4 regions of the Streptomyces sp. CRN 30 genome follow, and region 1 is predicted to be linked to each of the others. Evidence: riboswitches for the same ligand, from Rfam matches in the RefSeq annotation. Region 1 holds a riboswitch; each other region holds the start of a gene.
The links. A riboswitch is a leader RNA that binds a small molecule or an ion and turns the genes downstream of it on or off. The one in region 1 is predicted to bind cyclic di-AMP.

Region 1 (3,531 bases):
GGCATCGAGGGGACCTCCGGTCTCGCCGCGCAGTCCCGGGACGACGCGGGCACCGGCGAGGGGGACCAGTTCGACGTCGACGGGGATGCCGGGCTCGAAGCGTACGGCCGTACCGGCGGCGATGTTGAGCCGCTTCCCGCGGGCCGCGGCGCGGTCGAACTCCAGCCCGGGGTTGGCCTCGGCGAAGTGGTAGTGGGAGCCGACCTGGACGGGCCGGTCGGCCGCGTTGAGGACGGTCAGCCGGGTGGTCTCGCTGCCCGCGTTGCACACGATCGGGCCGTCGGCGAAGAGGATCTCTCCGGGAATCACGGTGGCCCCCGTCAGACGATCGGGTCGTGGACGGTGACGAGCTTGGTGCCGTCCGGGAAGGTCGCCTCGACCTGGACATCGTGGAGCATCTCCGGGATGCCCTCCATCACGTCGTCCCGGGTGAGCAGTTCACGGCCGGAGGACATCAGCTCGGCGACGGTACGGCCGTCCCGGGCACCCTCCAGGATGTGCGAGGTGATGAGGGCGACGGCCTCGGGGTGGTTGAGCCTGAGCCCCCGGGCCCTGCGCTTCTCCGCGACGTCGGCCGCCACATGGATCAGCAGCCGCTCTTGCTCATGCGGGGTCAGTTGCACGTCCCACCTCACACTCCTCCGACCGGACCGTGCGGGGTCCGGTTGCCGAAGCCACGGGGCAACGTCGCAGGTGGCCGGAGTGGCAGGCTAGTTGCGCCGGGTTTCGGTCACGTTAACCCCGGCAAGATCACTCCTCGTTGCCCCGGGCGACTTCTTGGCCGTCCCTTTGCCTGGCCTTGCCGTGGCGTGACCGTACGGGGGCGCGTCCTCGCCGCCGACGCGGTGGACCGAACGGCGTACCCCCTTTCGGCGTACGAAAGCGTCGTCCTCCGGGCCCGTCCGGCTTGCGTACGGCGCCCGGGGATGAAGCGGAGCGCAGCCTTCCGGTGCTGGTCGGGGGGTGGTCCACAGCTGCCGCGCCGGCCCGAACGGGCAGCCGTCCACCCGAACGGATGAGTGGTGAGTAACAACACAAACTCCACGTTCCGTTGGGTTATAGCGGCTCAGGTGCGTCAAGATCCCTGTCTGACGACAAGACCCCGCCACCGCGGCGGGGCGATCCGGGCGGACGCCGAGTCCTGCCGCCGCCCGGATGACCGGTCGACAGGAGTGGATCGGCAGGAGTGGAGGACCCGAGCACGACGGGTCGCCGGCACGGTCGCGCCATGGCCGGGCCGAGCAGCCCTTGGGGTGAAGCCGCATCCGTGCGGCCGGGCAACTTCGCCAGCCCGAATCCGACAGGTCATCCTTCACAGGCGGCTGACGAAGGGTTGCGCATGACTGCGCTCAATCGTGTCCCGTCGCTCATGGCCCGCGCCGGTACGGCCTCGGCCCTGACCATCGCCGCCGTCGGCGGCTCGATCGTCGTTCCCGGTGTCGCCTCCGAGGCCGCCGCGGCGGCCCCTGCGACGAAGGCGCTGAAGATCGCGGCTTCCAAGAAGGGCGCCCCGTACCGCTACGGGGCCACCGGACCGCACCGCTTCGACTGCTCCGGGCTGACGCTGTACTCGTTCAAGAAGGCCGGCAAGAAGCTGCCGCGCACGGCGGCCCAGCAGTACAACCGCACGCGCCATATCTCCGCGTCCAGCCGCAAGGCCGGTGACCTGGTGTTCTTCCACTCGGGCCGGAGCGTGTACCACGTCGGCATCTACGCCGGTAAGGGGAAGATCTGGCACGCCCCGAAGACCGGTGACGTGGTGCGGCTGCAGAAGATCTGGAGCAAGAGCGTCTGGTACGGACGGGTCAAGTGAGCCACCCGAGGGGGTGACCGCCTCCCTGACGTGCGGTCACCCCCTCGGGTCCGTCGCGCTCCCTCGGGTCCGCCGCGCCCGCACGGGCGCTCTCAGGCGTGACGTGGCTCGCGCCGGTCGCCCGGGACGCGTTCCCGTCCTGCCGTCCACGGGAGTTCCACCGAGACGGTTTTGCCGCCCTCCCCGGTGGGGCGGACCCGCAGTCTTCCGCCGCACTCCGCGGCGAGCCACCGGATGATCACCATGCCCCGGCCGTTGTCCTGCTGGACAGCGGCCGGCAGCCGTTTCGGAAAGCGTGGATGGCTGTCGGTGACGCCGACGCGCAGGTGCTCGTCCCGGTCGAGCGTCAGGTCCACCGTGAAGAACGGCGACTGCCCCAGGGTGTGCTGCACGACGTTGGTGGCCAGCTCCGAGACGATGAGCCGGACGGTGTCGGACACCTCCGTGCCCGCCGCGAGCCCCCACTCCGCGAGCGTGCCGACGGCATAGGTCCGGGCGGCCGAGACCGACGCGGGTTCGCTCGGCAGAGTGACGGATGCTTCCAGGTGGTCTGCCATGGCGACCTCAACCCTTTCCGACGGGACCCGACGCGGAGCGGATGGTTCGGAGCGACTGGTTTCGAGTACGGTCCCGGACTGTGCTTCGTCGCCAGCCTGCCACCACCGAGCCGGTGAAGGGTGGCGATCCACCAAGATATGCATATATCTGTCGCTCGAAGCGGTGAACTCTGCGACGGCAGACCTTTTTTGGGCGACTCAAAAGGAGTAAAGGAGTTCTCCCATGCGGCACGGGCCCGTGGTGCGCCGTCGAAAACTGGGTGCCGAACTGCGTGCCCTGCGCACGTCTGCGGGGATCACCAGCGGTGAGGCGGCTCGCCTCGCCGGTTGGCACCAGTCGAAAGTGAGCCGTATCGAGACGGGCACGAGCGGCGCGAAACCGGCGGACGTGCGGTTACTTCTGGACGTGTACGGCGTCGCGGACGACCAGTTGCGCGGGGTCGTCCTGGCACTCGCGGGTTCCGAGGACGACGGCGGCCGGCACCACTGGTGGCACGCCTACCGCGGCGTGCTCCCGCCGGACTACCGCGATTTCATCAGCCTGGAGTCCCAGGCGAGCGCGATGCGCACACTGGAGACCACCGTCGTCCCCGGCCTGCTCCAGACACCCGAGTACGCCCGTGCGGTGACCCGCGCCGCGATGGACGGCCTGTCGGAGGAGCGGGTGGACGCACTGGTGGAGGTGCGGCTGGCCCGGCAGGACGTCCTGCGCTCCCCCACGCCCCTGCGCCTCAGCGCCGTACTGGACGAGGCGGTACTGCGCCGGGAGGTGGGCGGTCCGGGGGTCATGGCCCGGCAGCTCCAGCGGCTGGTCGACGCGGCCCGTCTGCCTCATGTCGGCCTGCGGGTACTGCCGTTCGCTGCCGGAGCCCACATCGGAGTCACTGGTCCTTTCGTTATTTTCTCCTTTTCGAGCACTTCGGATCTCGACGTGGTTGTTCTCGACCACTTGACGAGTAGCCTCTATCTCGAACGGAAAGAAGACCTGGAGGCCTACACCGAGGCCTTCAACGCCCTGCAAGTGCACGCCCTTTCGCCCGACGACTCATTGGATTTCCTCGCCGCGACAGCGGCCGGCGCGTAAGGAGGCACCATGCCCGCACCGCCCAGGCACATCCCGCACAGGCACATCCCGTCCAGGCACCTTCCATCCAGTACGCG
Region 2 (3,531 bases), on a different contig from region 1:
CACGCCACACGCGGCGCGCCGGCCTCGCCGTCAGGCCACCGCCGCGATCCGGGTCCTGATGTCGGCCGGCGACAGCGTCCCCTTGGCCGTGACGTGGTCGCCGGAGGACTCGCCGCGCAGCCGGCGGCCGATCCACGGCACCAGGTACTCCCGCGCCCAGTGCACGTCGTCCCGGCGGACCTCCAGCGTGCCGCGCGGCGGCAGTGGCGGCCAGGGCTGGTCCGGGTCGGCGGGCACCGGCAGGCCGAGGAGCTGCCCGGCGCGGAGCGCCACGCGCGTGTGCCCCTCGGGAGAGAGGTGCAGCCGGTCGTTGTCCCAGGCCCGGCGGTCCTGGACGCTGCGCAGCGACCACAGGTCGAGCACGGGGCAGCCGTAGCGGTCGGCAACGGCCCGCACGTGCCCGTTGTACGTCGCGATCTTGCCCCGCAGGTGCTTGAGGACCGGTATCCCGCGGGTGTCGAACCCGGTCGTCACCAGGACCGTCCCGGCCGTCGCGGTGAGCGCGGCGACCGCCCGCTCGAACCGCTCGGCCAGCTCGTCGGGGTCGGTGCCCGGCCGGATGATGTCGTTACCCCCCGCGCAGAACGACACCAGGTCGGGTGCGAGCTCGGCGGCCCGGGGTACCTGGTCCTCGACGATGCGGTCGAGCAGCCGGCCGCGCACGGCCAGGTTGGTGTAGGTGAAGTCGCCCTCCGGCCGCCGGTCGGCGAGGAGGACGGCGAAACGGTCGGCCCAGCCGACGAACGCCCCGTCCGGGCCGCGGTCGCCGACGCCCTCGGTGAAGCTGTCGCCCACCGCCACGTACGACCCGATGACTGCTCTCTCGTCGCTCTTCTCACTCTTCGAATCGTCCACGTCGGCCCATGATTCACCTCTGTTTGTGACCTACGCGACCGTAGGCAGGGGTTGACGGGCGGTGAGAAAAGCCACTCCTAAAGTGTTCACCAATTCCGGAATAAGCGCGGCCCGCCGCAGAAGCGGCGGGCCGTGCTCGCGGGGAGCGGAATTCAGACGGAGACGCCCTGCGAGCGCAGGTACGCGATCGGGTCGATGTCCGAGCCGTAATCCGGCGTGGTGCGGATCTCGAAGTGCAGGTGCGGTCCGGTCACGTTGCCGGTGGCGCCGGAGAGACCTATCTGCTGCCCGGCGGTCACGGAGTCACCGCTGGAGACGGAGAGCGCGGACAGGTGGGCGTACTGGGCGTAGTGGCCGTCGGCGAGCTGGATGACGACCTGGTTGCCGTACGCGCCGCCCCAGCCGGCGGAGACGACGGTGCCGGCGCCGACGGCCTTCAGCGAGGTGCCGGTCGGGACGACGAAGTCGGTGCCGGTGTGGTAGCCGCTGGACCACATGGAGCCGGACTGGTGGTACGGGGTGCCGACGGTGCCGCCGCTGACGGGCGAGACGAAGCCGGCGGAGGTGTCGTCCGTCGCGGCCGCCGCGGTCTTGGCGGAGGAGGCCGTCGCGTTCGTCGTGCCGGCCTTGTCGCCGCCGTCGAGGGTGAGCTTCAGACCGGGGCGGATCAGGGCCGGGTCGTCGCCGATGGCGTCGCGGTTGTCGGCGTAGAGCTGCTTCCAGCCGCCGTCGACGTCCTGGGCGTCGGCGATCTTCACCAGGGAGTCGCCGGCCACGACGGTGTACGTGTCCTGCTGCGCGTCGGCGGCGTGGGCGCCGGCGGCTCCGATCAGCGGCAGCGCGAGCGCGGCGCCGCCGGTTCCGGCGGCGGCGATGGTGCGGGCCAGGCGGCTGGTCCTGGTACGACGGTGCTTACCCTTCGCGGGCATGTCGAGTTCCCTCTCCGGCGCCTGCGAGGTGAGCTGTCGGGTTCGGGCTGGAGATGCCCGGCCGTGCCGTGGGCGCGGCTTGACCCCTAGCCGTCCCGGGAACCGGAACAGGCGGTCGTACCTGTGGGTCCCCCGCTCCTGCCGTGACGGGTGGTGAGTGGGTTCGGGCTCCGGGCGGCGGCAGGATTAGGCGTCCGTCCGGATCGGTGAGGAACGTAAGGGACCAGGACGCACAGGGACAAGCGTGGGTTGCGCGGGAAGGGTGTTCCGCTTGATCCACCGCGAGGAAGATCCGTCACCCTCCGTGCACCGCGGCCGGGCCGCCGGGGGTGAACGCCCATGACAGGGCCCTGTTTTGCATGGGCATGAAAAGGGGCACAACGTCACGGATCTCGCATATCTATGACGCTGCTCACGTGCCCCGATCCGTCGGGCACGGGATCGGGGCACGTCAGGGCATACCGTTCTATTCGGACCGCGCTAGCCGGCCGGCACCGTCACGACCGCCTGCGCCGTACGAACTCGCTCGCGGCCTGGCGCCCCTCCTCGACCAGCGCCTCCCTTGCCTCCTCGCCGATGCCGAAGTCGGTGATGCCGACGTTCTGACAGGCCACGGCGAACGTCCGGTCCCGGACCCCCGGCCGCTCCAGGCTCGTCTGGTCCCGGCCCACCAGGGCCGTCGCCACCACCTGTTGCAGCAGGCGCAGCACCGGGGACATCACCACGGCCGCGGCCGGGAAGAGCTGTGCGATCCCGGCGGGCAGCTCGGGCAGGATGCGCACGCCGATCGTGTCCCACCGGGCGGGTTTTCCGTCGGTGCGGTCCCAGGTGTCCACGGCGAAGTTGGACAGGATGCCCCCGTCCACGATCACCGACTGCTCGCCGGTCGCGCGGTGGGTCAGGGTGCACGGCCGGAAGTAGAACGGGATCGACAGCGAGCAGCGGACCGCGTCGGCGACCTTCTGCTCGTCGGGGTCGAGGTCGTAGAGCCAGTAGTCCCAGGGGAGCCTGAGCAGCCGTCCGTGGGTCACATCCGTGGCCATCACGACCAGTTTGTACCGTTTGTTCTCCGGCAGGTCGCTGTCGCCCTCCGGGTCGTCGTAGCGGAGCTGGCCGAAGGTGGTGACGCCGAGGTCGCCCAGTTCCCGCTCCAGCCAGTCGCGGATCCAGTCGCCCCGGTAGGCGCCGCGCCCGCCGAGGAGGGAGATGCCCTCGCTCAGCAGCGGCAGGCCGGGCGGCCCGCGGTCGGGGATGCGGGTCAGGTCCAGGCGGTTCATGATGTCGCGCAGTTCCTTGGGTCCCACCCCGGCGGCCACCAGGGCCGCGGCGATGGCGCCCACGGACGTACCGGCGACCCGGGGAAAGGCGTAGCCCTCCTCCAGCAGGCCGATGACGGCGCCCGCGGCACCCAGGCCGCGTACTCCGCCGCCCTCCAGGACGAGGTCCGCCTTGAGGTCGGTCGCCATCACACTCACCTCCTACGGTTTCCCTGCCACGTTCCACGGCCAGAACGCGTTCTCCACCCCGGACAGGGCCGTGCGCAGCTCCGGGTGGTGCCGCAGCAGCACGCTCACCATGGTGTTGTCGTCGATCCAGCGCAGCCCGGCCTTCGAGTACACCTGGGGGGTGTAGTACTTCGTGAAGAACCGGTCGCTGTTGAGGCGGCGGGACGCCATCAGGATGAAGATGCGGAACGCCGTGTCGCTGAAAGCGAATCCGGCGGGGAGCTTCTCCGCGAAGAGACCGA
Region 3 (3,531 bases), on a different contig from region 1:
CGGGCAGTCCGCGCTGGAGACGGCGGTGCTGGCGGCGGAGGCCGGAGCGCGGGTACGGGTGGTCGCGCGCGGGCGCGGCAAGGTGGCCTTCGGTGATCCGCCGTGGCGGCAGCCGAGGCTCCGGCCCGAGTCGCCGTTCGGCCGGGCCTGGTCCCTCTGGGCGCTCAGCTACTACCCGCACCCCTACCGCCGGCTGCCCGCCGGCGCCCGCCACCTCCTCGTGCGCCGGGTGCTCGGGCCGCTCGGCGCCTGGTGGCTGCGGGACCGGTTCGAGGGCACGGTGCAGGTACGGGAGGTGCAGCGGATCGTGCGCGCGGGCGGCATCGACGGGCGCCCGACGCTGGTGGTGCGCACCCACGAGGGGCGCATGGAGGAACTGTCGGCCGACCACGTGATCGCGGCCACGGGCTACCGGGTGGACCTGGCGGCGATGGACTTCATCGGCCACGAGTTGCGTACGGAGCTGGCGGTGAGCCGGGGAGCACCGCGGCTCGGGGCCGGATATCGCTCGTCGGTGCCCGGGCTGTACTTCACGGGGCTGCCCGCGGCGGCCTCGTACGGGCCGGTGATGCGGTTCGTGTGCGGCACGGAGTTCGCCTCGCGGCGGCTGGTCAGGCACCTGGCGGCCGCCCACCGGTGAGCGGTGGGACGCGGTGCGTGCCACCGTGAACCGCGCTGTCCGGGGGCGGGAGTTCACGGTGCCGCAAGGGGGTACGTCGTCCGGTTAGCGCCGGACGGATGAGCCCTGCCGGTCCGTATTCTCTGATCATGACGCCGCGCACCGTGTACGCCCTCATCGCCACTGACCTGGACGGAACGCTGCTCCGCGGCGACCACACGCTCTCCGCCAGGTCCCGCTCCGCTCTCGCGAGAGCTGCGGCCGCCGGTGCGCGGCACCTGGTCGCGACGGGACGGCCCGCCCCACTCGTACGCCCCCTGCTGCGGGAGCTCGGCAGCAGGGGGCTTGCGGTGTGCGGGCAGGGCGCGCAGCTGTACGACGCCGGCGCGGATCGGCTGATCTGGTCCGTGACCCTGGACAGGGAACTCGCGGAGACCGCGCTGGAGAAGATCGAGGCCGAGGTCGGGGAGGTGTACGCGGCCGTCGACCAGGACGGGGCGGAGGGGAGCACCCTCATCGAGCCGGGTTACCTGATGCCGCAGCCGATGCTTCCCGCCGTACCGGTGCGGCGGCGCGAGGAACTGTGGGGCGCGCCCATCAGCAAGGTGCTGCTGCGTCACCCCACGCTGAGCGACGACGAGTTGACGGCGGCGGCCCGCCGAGTGGTCGGCTCGCTGGCGACGGTCACCATGTCGGGGCCCGGGACCGTCGAACTTCAGCCATGTGGCGTCACGAAGGCGACGGGCCTGGACAGGGCCGCCCGGCGGCTCGGGGTGAGCCCGGCGGACACCGTCGCCTTCGGTGACATGCCGAACGACATCCCCATGTTCGGCTGGGCCGCACGCGGGGTGGCCATGGGCAACGCCCACCCGGAACTCAAGGCCGTCGCCGACGAGGTGACCCTGTCGAACGAGGAGGACGGGGTCGCCGTGGTGCTGGAGCGGCTGTTTCCGGGGTGAGCGTTGCCGTGGCCGGGTGTGGCCACGCCGGGGAGCCGGGTCAGTACGGACCGAAGACGTTGTCGATCGAGCCGTACCGCGCGGCGGCGTAGTTGCACGCCGCCACGATGTTCGAGACCGGGTCGTACGGGTCGTACACCGTGCCGGAGACGTGGTACGCGGCGAACGTCGGGTCGATGACCTGGAGCAGGCCCTTGGACGGGGTGCCCGCCGCGGCGTTCGAGTCCCAGTTGTTGATGGCCTGCGGGTTGCCGGACGACTCGCGCATGACGTTGCGGTGGATGCCGTCGTACGTTCCCGGTATGCCGTTCTGCCCCATGACGTCCAGGGCCTCACGGATCCAGCCGTCGAGGTTGTCGGCGTAGGTCGTGACGGAGGCGGGGGTGACCGCGGTCGCCGTGTCCGTGCCGGACTCCCCGGCCGCACCGACCGTGAGTTCCAGACCCGGGCGGATGAGTTGCGGGTCGTCACCGACGACCGCGCGGTTGTCCTCGTACAGCTGTCGCCAGCCGCCGTCGACGGCGTGCTCGTCCGCGATCCCGGTGAGCGTGTCGCCCGCGAGCACGGTGTACGTCGGGGCGGCGGCCTGGGGTGCGGTCCGGACCTGGGCCGGCTGTGCGGCACTGGCGCTCGTCGCGCCCATGAGCGGAAGGGCGAGGGCGGCCGCACCGGTTCCGGCGACGGCGAGGACACCTCGGGCGAGCGGGCTGGTTCTGGGGCGGCGGTGCTTGCCTCGTGCGGGCATGGCGCGTTTCCTCTCCGGCGCCTGCGAGGTGAGCTGTCGGGTTCGGGCGGAAAGGTGCCCGGCCGTGCACGGCCCGCACGACGCATGACGAGCGGCGAGTGGTGTGCGCGGCTTCACCCCGAGCCGGTCCGGACCTACTGACCGGCGGCTTGCCTGGGTCCCCCGCTCCTGCCCTGCGTGAGTGAGTCGGTCAAAGGGGTCGCGGGCGGCGGCAGGATTCGGCGTTCCGCCCGGATGGACGTGAACGTATGCGAGAGCACACAGGTGAAACAAGGGTGGATGGGTGACGTGAGTCTCTCTGGTGACGTGCTGGCGGGGCTAAAGGAGATCGAAATGCCCGGTCGGTCGACTCCAACTTTCCTTCTGCAAAGGCAAAGTGCTCGCGCTTCGAAGGTGTGGTCACAAAGGCCCCCGTGTGACTCGACTCACGGGCTGGAAGGATCATGGGGGAAGGGTGTCCGTGCGGAGCGGCGACTGGGGGTGGCGTAAAGGTGGCAGGGAGTCACGGGGCGGTGACGGGAGGCTGCGCCCGTGACACATGGTCCGCACCGGGTATGCGGAGCGGGCGCGGAGCGGATGCGCCGGGTGTCGGGGATGATCACTCGGGGGCCGTGAGGAGAGCCGCCGGTGGAGCCGTGTGGGTCGAGGCATGTCCGTACGTATCAGCTGATCAAGAACATGACCGGTGTGTGCCGATGCCGCCCGGGGTGGACCGGTGGGCGCTCGTGGTGATCGAAAGGTGACCGGATACGCTGACTCGGGTGATGGCAGCGACAGATCGACAAACTATGTCATCGACCTTGAGACCGTGACCGTCCGTGTGACCGACCGTATGACCGTCAGCAGACGTCAGCAGACAGGAGACCTCTCGTGACCGTCGTCGAGCCGTTCGGGCTGAGCGTGCGGGACCAGGCTCTGGAAGCCGATGTCCAGGCCGGATTGACGGCCGTCGAGGAAGGTTTGTTCGAGGCCACGAAGAGCGAGGTCCCCTTCATCCAGGAGGCCGCGCAGCACCTGCTGAAGGCGGGCGGGAAGCGGTTCCGGCCGCTGCTGGTGATGCTCGCGGCGCAGTTCGGGGACCCGCACGCGCCGGGCATCGTGCCCTCCGCCGTGGTCGTCGAGCTGACGCACCTGGCCACGCTGTACCACGACGACGTGATGGACGAGGCGGACGTGCGCCGCGCGGTGCCGAGCGCGAACGCCCGCTG
Region 4 (3,531 bases), on a different contig from region 1:
TCGCCGCCACCGCCCACATCGCCGAGACCGCCTGGCACCAGGGCGTCGACCTGTACGGCGAGGTGCAGGACCGGCTCACCGCCGCGCTGGCGCTGCACGCCCGGCAGCAGGCGGCCGGCACCACGCCCCGCTGGCTCTGCGGCGGCAAGGTCGAGCGCAACCTCGGGCCCGACCTGGAGGTCGCCCTCAACCACCTGGAGAACCGGGCCGGCACCTCCGTGCCCGCCGCGCACAGGCTCGCGGCCAGGACCCGCCCCGCCGGGACCGACGACCTCTTCGTCTCCTGGGAGACCCTCACCCACGCCGGCAACCCGGGCCGATGACCCCGCCGGACGACCCGGCGGATACCGCGGACGAGGGGCGCGCGATACGCGTGTGACGAGCACCCCGCGGATGGCGTACACTGAAGACACAACGACGCGGGGTGGAGCAGCTCGGTAGCTCGCTGGGCTCATAACCCAGAGGTCGCAGGTTCAAATCCTGTCCCCGCTACTGAAGGCCGGAGGCCGGAATCCGACAGGGTTCCGGCCTCCGGTGCGTTTCCCCGCAGGCTCCCACGCGCCCGCGTTCATCCGTACGGCCCTCTGCGCTCGCCGCCCGCCCCCGCTCCGGGAACCCTGGACTGGCGGGACGGGAAGCGGCGGCGGGTACAGGTTGGCGGGAGGCGAGACGTGCGGCCTGGTGACGTGGGCGAGGGACCGTACGCCAGGGCCGGCGGCCGGCTGCCCGGCGATCCGGTGCCCGACCCCGGCCTCGGCGACGACGGCTCCGGAGCGACCCGGCTCCCGGGGCGCGCGGAAGGACGGCGGTTCACCTCCGCCCACACCCTCGTGCGCCTGCTCCCCCTGCTCCTCGTCGTCGTCGCCGTCGTCTACGACCTCCTCACCCCGCGCTACTTCACCGCGGGCCCCCTCTACACCGCCGCTCCGCTGCTCGCCGCGCCGCTCTACTCCCGGCGCGGCACCCTGTTCACCGGCATCGCCGTCGTCGGCGCGGTCATCGGCCTCCAGCTCTCCAAGGGCGTCGCCCACTACATCGACTCGATCACCGAGCTGGTGACCATAGCGACCGTCGCCGCGCTCGCCGTCCTCGTCAACGGCTTCGTCCGCCGCACCGACGAGCGGCTCGCCACCGCCCGCGAGATCGCCGAGGCGGCCCAGCGCGCCGTCCTGCCCCAGCCCGTCGAACGGCTCGGCGGCTTCGAGATCGCCGCCTGCTACGAGGCGGCCCAGGCCGACGCCTTCATCGGCGGCGACCTCTACGCGGTGCAGGACAGCCCGCGCGGCATCCGCCTGATCGTCGGGGACGTACGCGGCAAGGGGATGGGCGCGGTGGCCGCCGTCGCCGTCGTCATCGGGGCCTTCCGCGAGGCCGCCGAGCAGGAGGCGTCCCTGGAGGCGGTCGCCCAGCGGCTCGAACGGGCGCTGGCCCGCGAGGGCACCCGCCGCGAGGGACTCGACGCCTTCGAGGGGTTCACCACCGCCGTCCTCGTCGAACTCCCGCACGGCGACGGAGTCGTCCGCGTCGTCAACCGCGGCCACCCGCCACCGCTGCTGCTCTACGCCGACGGCCGCCTGCGCATGCTCAGCGCCCGCGAGCCCGCGCTGCCGCTCGGCATGGGCGAACTGGGCGTCTGGCCGGACCGCGCCGAGGAGACCACTTTTCCCAGCGGTGCCACCCTGCTGCTCTACACCGACGGTCTCTCCGAGGCCCGCGACGCCGACGGCGAGTTCTACGACCCGTGCGTCCGGCTCACCGGCCGCAGCTTCCGGCACCCCGAGGCGCTCCTCGACGTCCTCGCCGCGGACGTGCGCCGGCACTCCGGGGGCGGCATGGCGGACGACATGGCGCTGCTCGCCGTACGCCGTCCCTGACCGTTGTCACCGGGGGTGACGTGCCGAGCGCCCTCCGCATAACAACTGAGGCACGGTCAGCTTCAAGGGGTGGCGTAGATCGATTCCGTGGTGTGGCGGTACCGGGTCAACTCGCCCGGTTTTCGCCGGTCGTGCGGCCTTGGTTCCGGCGGGATCCCTTAATGATCAAGGGGAACGGCTTGGAATACGCACCTCGTGTCTATTAACGTTCGATAACGCAGCGCGGTCGTCCCAGCCGTCACAGAAGGCGGCTCCGTGCGCACGCGCCGAATCCCGTCAAAGGGAACCGGGGAACCACCACCTTGGGGTGAATCGCTCGTCCACGGCTGTGGAGACCACAGCCCGTATACGCGCGTAGGAGACCTTCCTGCTCCGAACCCGTCAGCTAACCCGGTAGGCGAGAAGGAAGGAAAGGAGTACGCCCACGTGGCGTCCAACCGGCCTGCCCCCGAGGCCCCGTTCCTGCCGGCCCAGCACGAGGGCGACACCTTCGGCTACGGCGGCTACCGCCCCGACGAGGGTCCCTTCGAGGAGTGGAACCCCACCGCCGAGTCCATCCGGCCCGTGCGCGGCAAGCACCGCGTCGCCAAGCAGCGCGGCGGACTCGCCCGCAGCTCCACCGTCCTCGGCGTCGGTGTCATAGCCGCCGTCGGCGCCGGCGGCATGGCCAGCGCGCAGACCGGCAAGCCGCCGGTCTCGATATCCATGCCCGACCTGCCGAACGTCGGCTCGCTCATCTCGGACGACGACGAGGCGGCCGCCGACGACACCGCCGTCGCCCCGCTCAGCTCCATCGCCGCCGTCGGCGCCGTCGCCTCCGACAGCGGTGAGGAGAGCGCGGACGCCGGCCAGGCACTGGTCGGGCGGATCATGGCGCAGGCCGAGCAGCAGCAGGACCAGGTCGACACCAAGGCCGCCGAGGAGGCCGCCGCGGCCGCCGAGAAGAAGGCCGCCGAAGCCGCCGCCGAGGCGGAGAAGAAGGCCGAGGCCAAGGCCGCCGCCGCCAAGAAGAAGGCGGAGGAGGAGGCCGCGAAGAAGGCCGAGGCCGAGCGGCTCGCCAAGCTCGCCGCGCAGTACGCCCTGCCGACCTCCTCGTACACGATCTCCTCGACCTTCGGGCAGGCCGGCGCGTACTGGTCCTCCGGCTACCACACCGGACTCGACTTCGCCGCCCCCACCGGCACCCTCATCAAGGCCGTCCACACCGGGACGATCACCGAGGCGGGCTGGGCCGGCTCCTACGGCTACCGCACGATCCTCACCCTCGACGACGGCACCGAGCTGTGGTTCTGCCACCAGTCCTCGATCAGCGTCAGCGTCGGCCAGCAGGTCAACACCGGCGACGTCATCGGCCGCGTCGGCGCCACCGGCAACGTCACCGGCGCCCACCTCCACCTGGAGGTCCACCCCGACGGCGCGGCCTCCGGCATCGACCCGATGGCCTGGCTGCAGAGCAAGGGCCTCAACCCGTAGGACCGTCCCGCCCCGAGAACCCCGGCGGTCCTGGCGACGACCCCCCGACGTCAGGGCTGCCGGTTCGGCGGGCCGTCGCCGTCCCGCGGTCGTCGCGGTCCGTGGCGGTTCACGGCCGGTACGGGTTGCAGGCGTACGGCTGGGGCACATACGGCTGGGGCACGTACGGCGGCGGGCGGTACGC

Region 2: it holds a riboswitch for cyclic di-AMP, as region 1 does, so the genes downstream of both, UW392_RS56960 (LysM peptidoglycan-binding domain-containing M23 family metallopeptidase) here and UW392_RS40875 (C40 family peptidase) in region 1, are expected to answer to the same signal.
Region 3: it holds a riboswitch for cyclic di-AMP, as region 1 does, so the genes downstream of both, UW392_RS21295 (LysM peptidoglycan-binding domain-containing protein) here and UW392_RS40875 (C40 family peptidase) in region 1, are expected to answer to the same signal.
Region 4: it holds a riboswitch for cyclic di-AMP, as region 1 does, so the genes downstream of both, UW392_RS05550 (M23 family metallopeptidase) here and UW392_RS40875 (C40 family peptidase) in region 1, are expected to answer to the same signal.

Annotation. Positions count from the first base shown of each region.
Region 1 covers NZ_JAVRHI010000380.1:466-3,996, reverse strand. Annotated here, with positions in the region: gene UW392_RS40885 (urease subunit beta) at 1-309, opposite strand, end outside; gene UW392_RS40890 (urease subunit alpha) at 1-5, opposite strand, end outside; gene UW392_RS40880 (urease subunit gamma) at 321-623, opposite strand; cyclic di-AMP (ydaO/yuaA leader) riboswitch at 1,123-1,336, shown strand; gene UW392_RS40875 (C40 family peptidase) at 1,340-1,813, shown strand; gene UW392_RS40870 (ATP-binding protein) at 1,906-2,370, opposite strand; gene UW392_RS40865 (helix-turn-helix transcriptional regulator) at 2,594-3,454, shown strand; gene UW392_RS40860 (DUF397 domain-containing protein) at 3,464-3,531, shown strand, end outside.
Region 2 covers NZ_JAVRHI010000500.1:10,857-14,387, reverse strand. Annotated here, with positions in the region: gene UW392_RS56965 (SGNH/GDSL hydrolase family protein) at 31-855, opposite strand; gene UW392_RS56960 (LysM peptidoglycan-binding domain-containing M23 family metallopeptidase) at 1,008-1,784, opposite strand; cyclic di-AMP (ydaO/yuaA leader) riboswitch at 1,788-1,943, opposite strand; gene UW392_RS56955 (patatin-like phospholipase family protein) at 2,282-3,250, opposite strand; gene UW392_RS56950 (peroxidase family protein) at 3,263-3,531, opposite strand, start outside.
Region 3 covers NZ_JAVRHI010000202.1:29,352-32,882, reverse strand. Annotated here, with positions in the region: gene UW392_RS21305 (FAD-dependent oxidoreductase) at 1-640, shown strand, start outside; gene UW392_RS21300 (HAD family hydrolase) at 769-1,578, shown strand; gene UW392_RS21295 (LysM peptidoglycan-binding domain-containing protein) at 1,619-2,323, opposite strand; cyclic di-AMP (ydaO/yuaA leader) riboswitch at 2,329-2,525, opposite strand; gene UW392_RS21290 (polyprenyl synthetase family protein) at 3,194-3,531, shown strand, end outside.
Region 4 covers NZ_JAVRHI010000057.1:16,682-20,212, reverse strand. Annotated here, with positions in the region: gene UW392_RS05565 (alginate lyase family protein) at 1-323, shown strand, start outside; tRNA gene UW392_RS05560 (tRNA-Met) at 419-492, shown strand; gene UW392_RS05555 (PP2C family protein-serine/threonine phosphatase) at 672-1,874, shown strand; cyclic di-AMP (ydaO/yuaA leader) riboswitch at 2,129-2,289, shown strand; gene UW392_RS05550 (M23 family metallopeptidase) at 2,301-3,347, shown strand; gene UW392_RS05545 (PrsW family intramembrane metalloprotease) at 3,457-3,531, opposite strand, start outside.